DNA from 2 places in the Kitasatospora sp. NPDC059648 genome. Region 1 is predicted to be linked to the other one. Evidence: riboswitches for the same ligand, from Rfam matches in the RefSeq annotation. Region 1 holds a riboswitch; the other holds the start of a gene.

Region 1 (4,327 bases):
ACCCGCAGGAGCTGATGGACCAGCTCGCCGAGGCGCGCGAGCGCGGGTACGTGGTCGACGACCAGGAGCAGGAGATCGGCGTCCGCTGCATCGCGCTCGCGGTACCGGGCGCGCCGACGCCCACCGCCCTGTCGGTGTCCGGCCCGGAGGCCCGGATCCGGGCGCTGGAGGAGCAGGCGGGGGCATCCTCGCTGGTGCCGGTGATGCACCAGATCGCGACCCGGCTCGGGCAGGTCCTCGCGCCCTGACGCCTCATCAGCTCCCTTGCCGGGCGGTGATGGTGGCTCCGCCACCGACTCCTGCCCGCAGTGTCCTCCGTTCGGCGGACGCTCGGGCGGGTTGAGCCCGGTCCGCCGCCCGGGTACCGCCACCCTGGTGCGGACGCGGCCCGCGACGGAGCGGGCCGCCGGACCACCAGGGAGAGGTGAGCGGTGACGGCACGCGGGCAGGGCAGGCGCAGGGGCCTTCGGGTCGCGTCCGGTGGGACGGCGTTCACGACGGCGGCGACGGCGGCGGGTTGCGCGGTCGCGTTGCTGGCCGCCGGGCCGTCCTGGGCGCTGCGGCCCGCGCCGCGGCCGGAGCCGCAGGTCGCGTCGGCGAGCACGGCCGCCGCACGGCCCGACTCCGACCTGGAGGTGATCCGGCTCGACCCGGAAGCCGCCCCTCCCGGCGGCACCACCACGGTCCACGCCTTCGTCGCGAACCGCGGCCCGGACACCACGGGCTCGCCGTTCACGGTGGTCGTCATCCTGCCGAACGGCGTGACACCGCAGGGGCCGTACTTCCCCGAGGACTGCGCGGTGCTGGGGAGCGGGCGCACGGTGCGCTGCGTCTTCGGGGCCGGAATGAAGCCCGGGCGCAGCGCGACCGCGCTCGTCCCGGTGCGGATCTCCCCCGACGTGCGGCCGGGCGTGCTGTCCGGCGGGTCGGTCGAGGTGCACAGCCGGGACGACCGGAACGGAAGCAACGACCGGCAGCCGTTCCACCTGGAAGTGGTCGAGACGGCTGCCGGTCCCTGAGAGCGGCCGGCCTGCGGGCTACGTGCGCTCGGCGTCCGCGGTCAGCGGTAGACGCGCACGTAGTCGGCGGCGAAGGTGATCGGGGTGCTCCCCTGCGGCGCCGGGTGGTACTTGCCGGCGCCGAGGGAGAGGTTGAGGATCAGGTACGCCGAGAAGCCGGCGCCCACGCCCTTGCCGTCGGAGAACACCTTGACGCCGTTGACGTACCAGTCCACCGAGTCGGCGCCGTAGTACGTGCCGATGGTGACCCACTGGTCCTTGGCGACGGCCTTGGCGTCGGTGTAGTAGTCAGGGTTGCCGGGGTTGACGTGGTTGGTCAGCTCCAGCAGGTTCGGGTTGTCGGGGTGGTACTCGAAGGAGTCGACCTCTCCGTTGCCGTTCTTCCACGTCCACAGGGCCGGCCAGGCGCCGGTGCCGGAAGGCAGCTCGACCCGGGTCTCGGCGTAGTCACCGGCCTTGACCTGGAAGCCCTCGGTGGAGCCCCCGGTGGTCAGGAAGCCGGTGTTCCAGGACTGCTGGCCGTTCTCCAGGGTGGGGCCGCCAGGGGTGGCGGTGAAGGTGGCGACGCCGTTCGCGACGCTGACGTTGTTCTTGTTCAGCCAGTCGAGCTTGTTGTCGTCCGGGTTGTGGTTGCCGTACTTGTACGCGGTGCTCTTGTCCCCGACCCAGCGCTTGCCCCAGTCGATCGGGCCGCTGAACTCGTCGGACCAGGTCAGCGCCTTACCGGCGATCGGGGAGGCCGGTGCCGGGGTGCTCGGGTTCGCGGGGGCGCTCTGGCCGGTGGTGGCGCTCGGGCTCACGGTCGGCACGGTGGTCGACGCCGTGGCGCTCGGGCTCGCGGTCGGCACGGTGGTCGACGCCGTGGCGCTCGGGCTCGCGGTCGGCACGGTGGTCGAGGCCGTGGCGGTCGGCGTGGCCGTCGGGGACGGCTCGGCAGTGGGAGTGGCGGTCGGCGTGGCCGTCGGGGACGGCTCGGCAGTGGGAGTGGCGGTCGGCGTGGCCGTCGGGGACGGGGCGGGCGTCGACGTGCCGGCGCGGGAGACCACCAGCTGCTGCGAGGGCAGGTTGTGCCAGCCGCCGCCGAGGTCCTGCCAGAAGCCGAACTGGGTGTACGTCCCGGCGGGCAGGGTGCGTACGCCGCTGGTGAAGGTGAATCCGCTCGGGCAGAGCCGGACGTCGGCGGCGTTGCCCGGGAAGTCCAGGTTGGTGCCGCGCGCGTCGCGGACGCCCACGCCGACGGTCCTGGCGACGAAGCAGGACGAGGAGTGCAGGCTCAGCGAGGCGGTGGTGGCCTTGCCCGCGACCATGGCGGCGGGGGCGATCCGGTCCTGGGTGACGGTCGGGCCGGCGGCTGCCTGGGCACCGGCGACTGCCGGCAGCCCGAGCAGGCCGGCGCCGCTGATCGCGAACGCGCCGGTCGCGGCGAGTGCGGCGTTGCGTCCGCGGTGGGACGGGCGGGCGTGGCGGGGCGCGCGACGGCGCCCGGCAGGCTGGGGCACGGGAGTCCTCTGCGACGCCTGCGGGGTGAGCTGTCGGATTCGGGCTGCAGTTGCCCGGCCGCCTGTGGAGCGGCTTCACCCCTAGCCGCAGCCCGCACGCTGGTGCGTACGGGCCGGGCACTGACCTTGGTTCCCCCGCTCCCGTCCGCTGTCGTGCTCGGCTGCCCGCCGGCGGGTGGACAGGACTCGGCGCCCCGGCGGCGGGGTCCGCGAGGGCGGACGACCCGTTGCAGGCTAGGCAGGCTGTGCGTGAACGGACAACTCCACCGGGCCGGTTGTCGCGCAGCTCACAGTGGTGTCGATCAACGACGCTGCGTGGCCGCCGAGTTGATCAGTCCCGGCACCTCGGCCGGGGGTTCGGATGTCCAGCCCCGGGGGTTCAGCCGAGCCAGGCGGCCACCTGGCTCTCGGCCTCCGGCGACCAGGCCAGTTCCAGGTGGTTGAGCCCGCCGAGCAGCCGGGTGCCGCCGACGGTCGCGATGCCGGTGGTGTCCAGGGCGCTCGCGGTGAACACGATGCCGTCGCTGGGACCGCGGTTCTCGTCGAGCACGCCCGGGATGTCGGCCGAGCCGCCCGCGAGGAGGTAGGTGGGTATCGAGGCGGGGATTCCGGCCCGCTGGAGCGGGGCGACCAGCGAGCCTGCGTCGATGGCCGCCTGGATGCCCTGGCCGGAGGTGTAGAAGCCCTGGCCGCCGTAGTAGGTGGTCCACCAGTCCTGGGCGGTGGTGTCCACCCCGTAGGCGGCGTCCCAGCGGGCGAGCAGCTGGCGCTGGCCCGGGTAGCAGTCGCTGCCGCCGGTCGGCAGCACTCCCAGGCAGGGCTGCGCGGTGTACGTGCCGTAGCAGGTCATGTACAGGTGGGGGGACGGCGCGTTGGCGGTACCGCCGCAGGCCGGCCAGGTGGCCAGGTCGAAGTCCCAGCCGTGGGCGTAGACGTAGTCGATCCCCCCGTTCGGACCGCCGAGGGTGACGAGGCGGCGCACGTCGCCCGCGTACGCCCGCCCCCAGGCGGGGCGCACCGAGGACACGTACGCGCGGGCGGCGACCTCGCCCTTGCTCCAGGCCACCACGTCGACCCGGGGGGCGCCGAGCCGGGCCCGGATCAGCGCGATCGCGTCACCGACGACCTGGGCCTGGAGCAGGTTGTCGCCGTGCGCGTGGGCGAAGCCGATGGCGAACACCCGGTGGCCGGTCCCGGCCAGGTACTGGGCGAGGCCGGTGGACGGGCAGCTCGGGGCGCCGCAGGTGCCGCCCTCCCCCGGGTCGGCCCAGGCGCGGTCGGCGTTGTCGTTGGCGCCGTGCACCAGCAGGACGGGGGTGCCGCTGCCGCCGGCGTCCCAGCCGGTGGCGGAGTAGAGCAGGAAGCGGCCGGAGAAGGGCTCGCCGGTGCCGAAGTAGGTGCGGCGGGGGCCGTCCTGGTCGCCGCGGCCGTCGGCGGGGAACTGCTCGGTGCGGAAGCCGGGGGTGGGGTCGAGGTAGCGCTCGACCTTGGCCCAGCCGTTGCCGGGGGTGGGGAAGGTGGCTTCGAGGGCGAGGGGGGCCGTGGTCGTTCCGGCGTTGGCCGCTCCGGCGGCGGGGGCGCCGAGGAGAAGGGCGGTGAGGGTCAGGAGGAGGGCGGAGAGTACGGCGGGGACGCGCCGTCGGGTGGGGGTACGTCTCATGGGCGTGCACGGTAGGACCGGGCTGCGGTCGGCGCCCATGTGCCGGCCGCACACCGCGAGCGGCGCGACGGTGGCGCACCGCACCGTGGCGCGGGGCCGCCCGAGTCCGCCCGGTCGGATAAATTGGAACCCTGGCATTTTCCGCGGTG
Region 2 (4,327 bases), on a different contig from region 1:
AGGCCCTCCAGCACGGATTCGTCTGCCGGGACCACGACTTGTGGGCGGCGCTGGCGGAGGCCGACGACGCGCCCGGCTTCATCGACTGGTCGATGACTCCCAAGGACGACCGGTTCCCGGGCTGGGACCGTCTCTGGCACCACACCGACCCGGCGCAGGCCGAGCGGCTCTACGACCTCAACGGCGGCGTTTTCAGCCGGGGCTGACGGGGCCCCGGCCGGGGGCCTGGTCGGGCGGTGTTCGTCAGGAGGGGCTGGTGGCCAGCAGTGCGGTGGTGGTCACCTTGTTGTCGCACTCGGCGAAGAGGCCGTCGTCCAGGGCCACTTGGTGGGCCCCCGCGCCCGGCAGGCCCAGCACGAGGGTGGGGTAGGCGACCGGCTTCGCCCCGGAGACGCAGTAGCCGTCGGCCTCGCCCTGGACCTGGACGAAGGTGAGCTTCACCCAGGCCTTGCCGCCCGGGGCCAGGTGGACCGGGGCGGCGGAGCCGCTGTGGGTCACCGCGAGCGGGGCGTTGTGCTCCGGGGAACCGTTGGCCGCCCCGGCCACCGTCGGGAAGCCCTGGAGCGTGCACGGGTGTGCGGAGGCGTTGGTGAACGCGACGATCGCCGCCCCGATCCCCGTGCCGTCGGGCCGCTGCTTGGCCTGGTGGGCGTCCGCCTTCAGGTCGCCGGCCGCGCAGGTCGGCGCCGCGGCGGTGGCGGTTCCGCCGGGCGAAGCGACTGCCGTGGCCGGTGCCGCGGAGGGCGTGCTGCCCTTGGTGGGAGCCTCGGGCGCGGCGGACGGCGCGGTCGGTGCGGCGGCGGGCTCGTCGTTCGCAGGCCCGCACGCCGTGACCACCAGGGCCGCTGCGGCGGCCGAGACCGCGGCGACCACGGCTCTGCGGGCCTTCGTTCCGTACTGCTTGCTGCCGTGCATGACGTCCTCCGAAGGATCGAGCGGTGCCGATCCGGCGCCGGTACCTGCCCGGTACACACCGCCGTCGCGGCGCCGGTTGCGCCGACGGCCTGCTGTGACAGGACGGTGACGGGATCGGGAAGTCCCAGCGATCATAGGCCCGGACGAGGCCGTGCGTGCGGCGCTGGGGCCAGCGACCACCCTGCGGCCCAGCGGCTACTCCCTTTGACCCCGGGGGTGCGGCGGTCGTCCGGTCGGGCGGGGCCGGTCAGGCCGGGGGCCACGGGGCGTGGGCGGCCACGTGGGTGCGCAGGTCGCGCAGGGCCTTGGCGGCGGCGATGCCGACCGCGCCCATGACCCGTCCGTCGCGGGTGCAGCCGGCGGCGAAGCGGTGCTCCTCCAGGGTGCGTCGGCGGGGTCGAAGCGGAACACCGGCCGCAGTGCCGAAACCCTCCCGCCCCGGCCCCGGTCGCCCACCCGGTTCGAAGAATCGCCGTCCCGCGAACCACTACGACGCGGGCCTGCTCCTGGCCACCGACGAGTCCTACCGCCGACCGGCTCACCACAAGAAAGGCACCAAACCCCGGCGAACCGCCGTAAACGGATAAATCGCAAGCTAAAGAGGAGGCGATGCCTGCCCGCAGGGCCGCGGTGGCGCTGATCACCGCGCACCGCCTGCTGGGCCGGGAGGCCAAGAGAGCACGACGCTCGGCGGGCAGCGCGTCGATCGCCGTCTTCGCCTCGACGGTGTACCGCACGCCGTGAGTCATGACCCGCACGACAGCCAGGACGGCGTCCGAACGGGGGACTCCTTCCGGCTGTGGCCGCCCGGGCGATCTGGGCCGGCCACCCGGTGGGCGCGCTCGACATCCGGTCCTGATCCTCCGGCCGCCTCCGTCCCACGGGCCGGGTGCCCGCGGGACGGAGGCGGCCGACCCGCCCGGACGGGGTCGGTCCGGCCGCGGCCTACGTCCTTGACGGACGGGTCAGTTGGAGAAGTCCTGGGTGAGCCAGACGGTTCCACTGGCATCCCGGTGGACGGCGATGCCGATGTGGGTGAATACGCTGCTGAGGATGTTCTTGCGGTGGCCGTCGTCCGGCGGCGTCTCGTTCAGCATGCCCTGGGTCAGGCTGACCGCCAGGGCGGCGATGTCCTGGGCCGAGGCGGAGACCCCGCTGCCGTAGCCTATGTTCTCCCCGGCGGCGTTCCACTGGACGCCCGCAGCCGTCTCCCGTGCCCCCAACTCGGCCTCGCCCGGGCACTGGTGGGACATGCCGCAGCCGCCGGCCATCGTCTGGTTGTGGGCCTCGGCACTGCTGGTCAGCCCCGACGTGATGGTGTAGGCGGGCAGACCCTGCGCGGCCCGCGCCCGGTTGATCAGATTGAGGACCTGCTGCACGGCGTCCGAGTTCGAACCGGTCTGCGCGGCCGGGGTGGCGGGTGGGGCCGCGGGGGCGGGGGCGTGCGTGACCGGGGCGGACGGGGACGACGGCGCGGACGTGTGGGACGCCGCCGGGGTCGGAGCAGAGGGCCACGCCGGATGGGAGCCCTGGGACTCGCCGCCGGGGCGCGCGGCCGCGGATTCCGGGGCGTGGGAGGCCGGGGCGGACGGCGACGGCGAGGCGTGCGAGGCGTCGGGCGAGGCAGGAGCGGAGGGTGGGCCGGCCTGGTGGCGGTGCTGACTATCGGAGTCGCTCTGGTGCCGGTGCTGATGGTGCTCCTGCCAGCCGGCGTGGCTCGCGTGCGTGTGGGAGCCGGGCGCGGCGGAGGCTCCGCTCGCGCTCAGCAGCGGCAGCATGAGGCCGGCGCCGGCGATCCCGGCGGTGGCGGCCAGACGCGGGGTGTGTCTCCGGCGCGCACGGCGATGCCGGCCGGTACCTGAAATCAGCATGGGGCGTCCCTCTGCGACGCCTGCGAGGTGAGCTGTCGGGTTCGGGCCGTGAGGTAGCCCGGCCGCACGTAGCGGCTTCACCCCTAGCCACACCCATCTCGTCCGTGAACGGGCCGAGCAGGGCGCGGCGAACTACCTGGTTCCCCCGCTCCTGCCCGGTGCACTGCTCGACGTCCGGCCGACCGGTGGACAGGACTCGGCGTCCCGGCGGCAGGGTCCGCAGGTGCGAACAGCCTGAACGCTAGGCAGACCGACCCGGAATACACAAGTTCGTATCATGCAGATCACATGGACATCCGACGAAGAACTGACGGAATGCCATATTGGCTGATATAACATCGTATAAGTGTCTTAATCGGACAATTCTCCTGACCGTCGATGCCGGTCGCGACGGCCGCCGTCCCGGGAAGGGCTGGGGCGCAGTCGGGCGAGGTCGCCCGCTGGGCCACGGTCTTACCCGGCTTCGCGTTGACACGGCCCGCATGGACGGCTGCGCGGCGTTCCTTAGGTCTCCGCCTCTTGCACGGCAACTCGGGCCCTGGTCCGTCCAGGTCGGTGGGCGAGCGCCCGGAGCCGGGTGGAGCGGCGCTTGAGCCGTCAGCGGCCAGGCCCTGGATGGGCGCGAAGCCGCCGGCAGATGCGGCACCCGGGGTCCGTCGGAGCGCGTTGGAGTATGCACAGGCAGCGGCGGCGGGACATTTCTCCGCCGCCGCAGCAGACTTCCGGACCTGTCTCAGCCGTAACGGCGACGGGGTGCAGATCAGGCCGTGCCTGTCGCGCAAGCGGTTTCGAGAGCGATGAGGCGGTGGGCGAGGGTGCGCGCCGGGCCGGTGAGGCCCTTGAGGATCTCCCGGGCGTAGGGGCTCCGAGGGTGGTGGGCGAGATCCTGGACGGCGCTCCAGAGTTCCGCGATGCCGGCCAGGCTGTGCTGGACGTGGCGGATGGCGTCGTGGCGCTGGGCGAGGTACTGCTCGGCCATCTGATGGGCGTGGCGCCAGTCGACATCGCCCGCTTCGGCGGTCCGGGCGAAGGCCGGCGTGGTGTCGCCGTCGGCGAGGCGGATGGCGTCGATCTCCTCGACGCGCCGGCGGAGGTGTTCCTCCTCCTGTCGGGAGTCGAGGGCCGCGGTGGCGTCGGTGACGGCGAGGTGGCCGGCGATGACCTGCTCGGCGAGGTCGGGGGCGTGCTGGCGCAGTCGTGCGTGCTGGGCGAGGAGGGCCTTGGCGTCAGCCTTGCGTCTGCGGACGGCGGTGTAGGCGGCATTGAGGGCGAGGGTGCCGGTGCGGACCTGTTCGGCGAGGTCGGGGGCGTGTTCGAGCACGGTGGTGGCGATGGACAGCCGGGTGACGTTGATGCCGCAGCGGGCGGTGTCGGACGGGAGTGAGCCCGGGGACAGTGAGCGTGCCATCGCGGCGATCATGGCGTGCTGGCTCGCGGTGGTGTTCGGGTGGTGGCGGTTGGCGGACACGATCAGGCAGACCGGATCGTCGCCCTGATAGGTGGTGAAGCGGGGTTCGACGTCGGCCAGTTCGCAGGCGGCG

The links. A riboswitch is a leader RNA that binds a small molecule or an ion and turns the genes downstream of it on or off. The one in region 1 is predicted to bind cyclic di-AMP.
Region 2: another riboswitch for cyclic di-AMP. It lies ahead of ACFV1W_RS22570 (CAP domain-containing protein); the one in region 1 lies ahead of ACFV1W_RS36415 (hypothetical protein).

The regions. Positions count from the first base shown of each region.
Region 1 is NZ_JBHWDU010000110.1:4,786-9,112, forward strand. Features, by position in the region: gene ACFV1W_RS36405 (IclR family transcriptional regulator) at 1-248, shown strand, start outside; gene ACFV1W_RS36410 (hypothetical protein) at 432-1,019, shown strand; gene ACFV1W_RS36415 (hypothetical protein) at 1,061-2,518, opposite strand; cyclic di-AMP (ydaO/yuaA leader) riboswitch at 2,521-2,643, opposite strand; gene ACFV1W_RS36420 (esterase/lipase family protein) at 2,898-4,178, opposite strand.
Region 2 is NZ_JBHWDU010000038.1:49,450-53,776, reverse strand. Features, by position in the region: gene ACFV1W_RS22585 (hypothetical protein) at 1-206, shown strand, start outside; gene ACFV1W_RS22580 (DUF4232 domain-containing protein) at 244-915, opposite strand; gene ACFV1W_RS22575 (hypothetical protein) at 1,525-1,659, shown strand; gene ACFV1W_RS22570 (CAP domain-containing protein) at 1,881-2,786, opposite strand; cyclic di-AMP (ydaO/yuaA leader) riboswitch at 2,789-2,957, opposite strand; gene ACFV1W_RS22565 (hypothetical protein) at 3,547-4,327, opposite strand, start outside.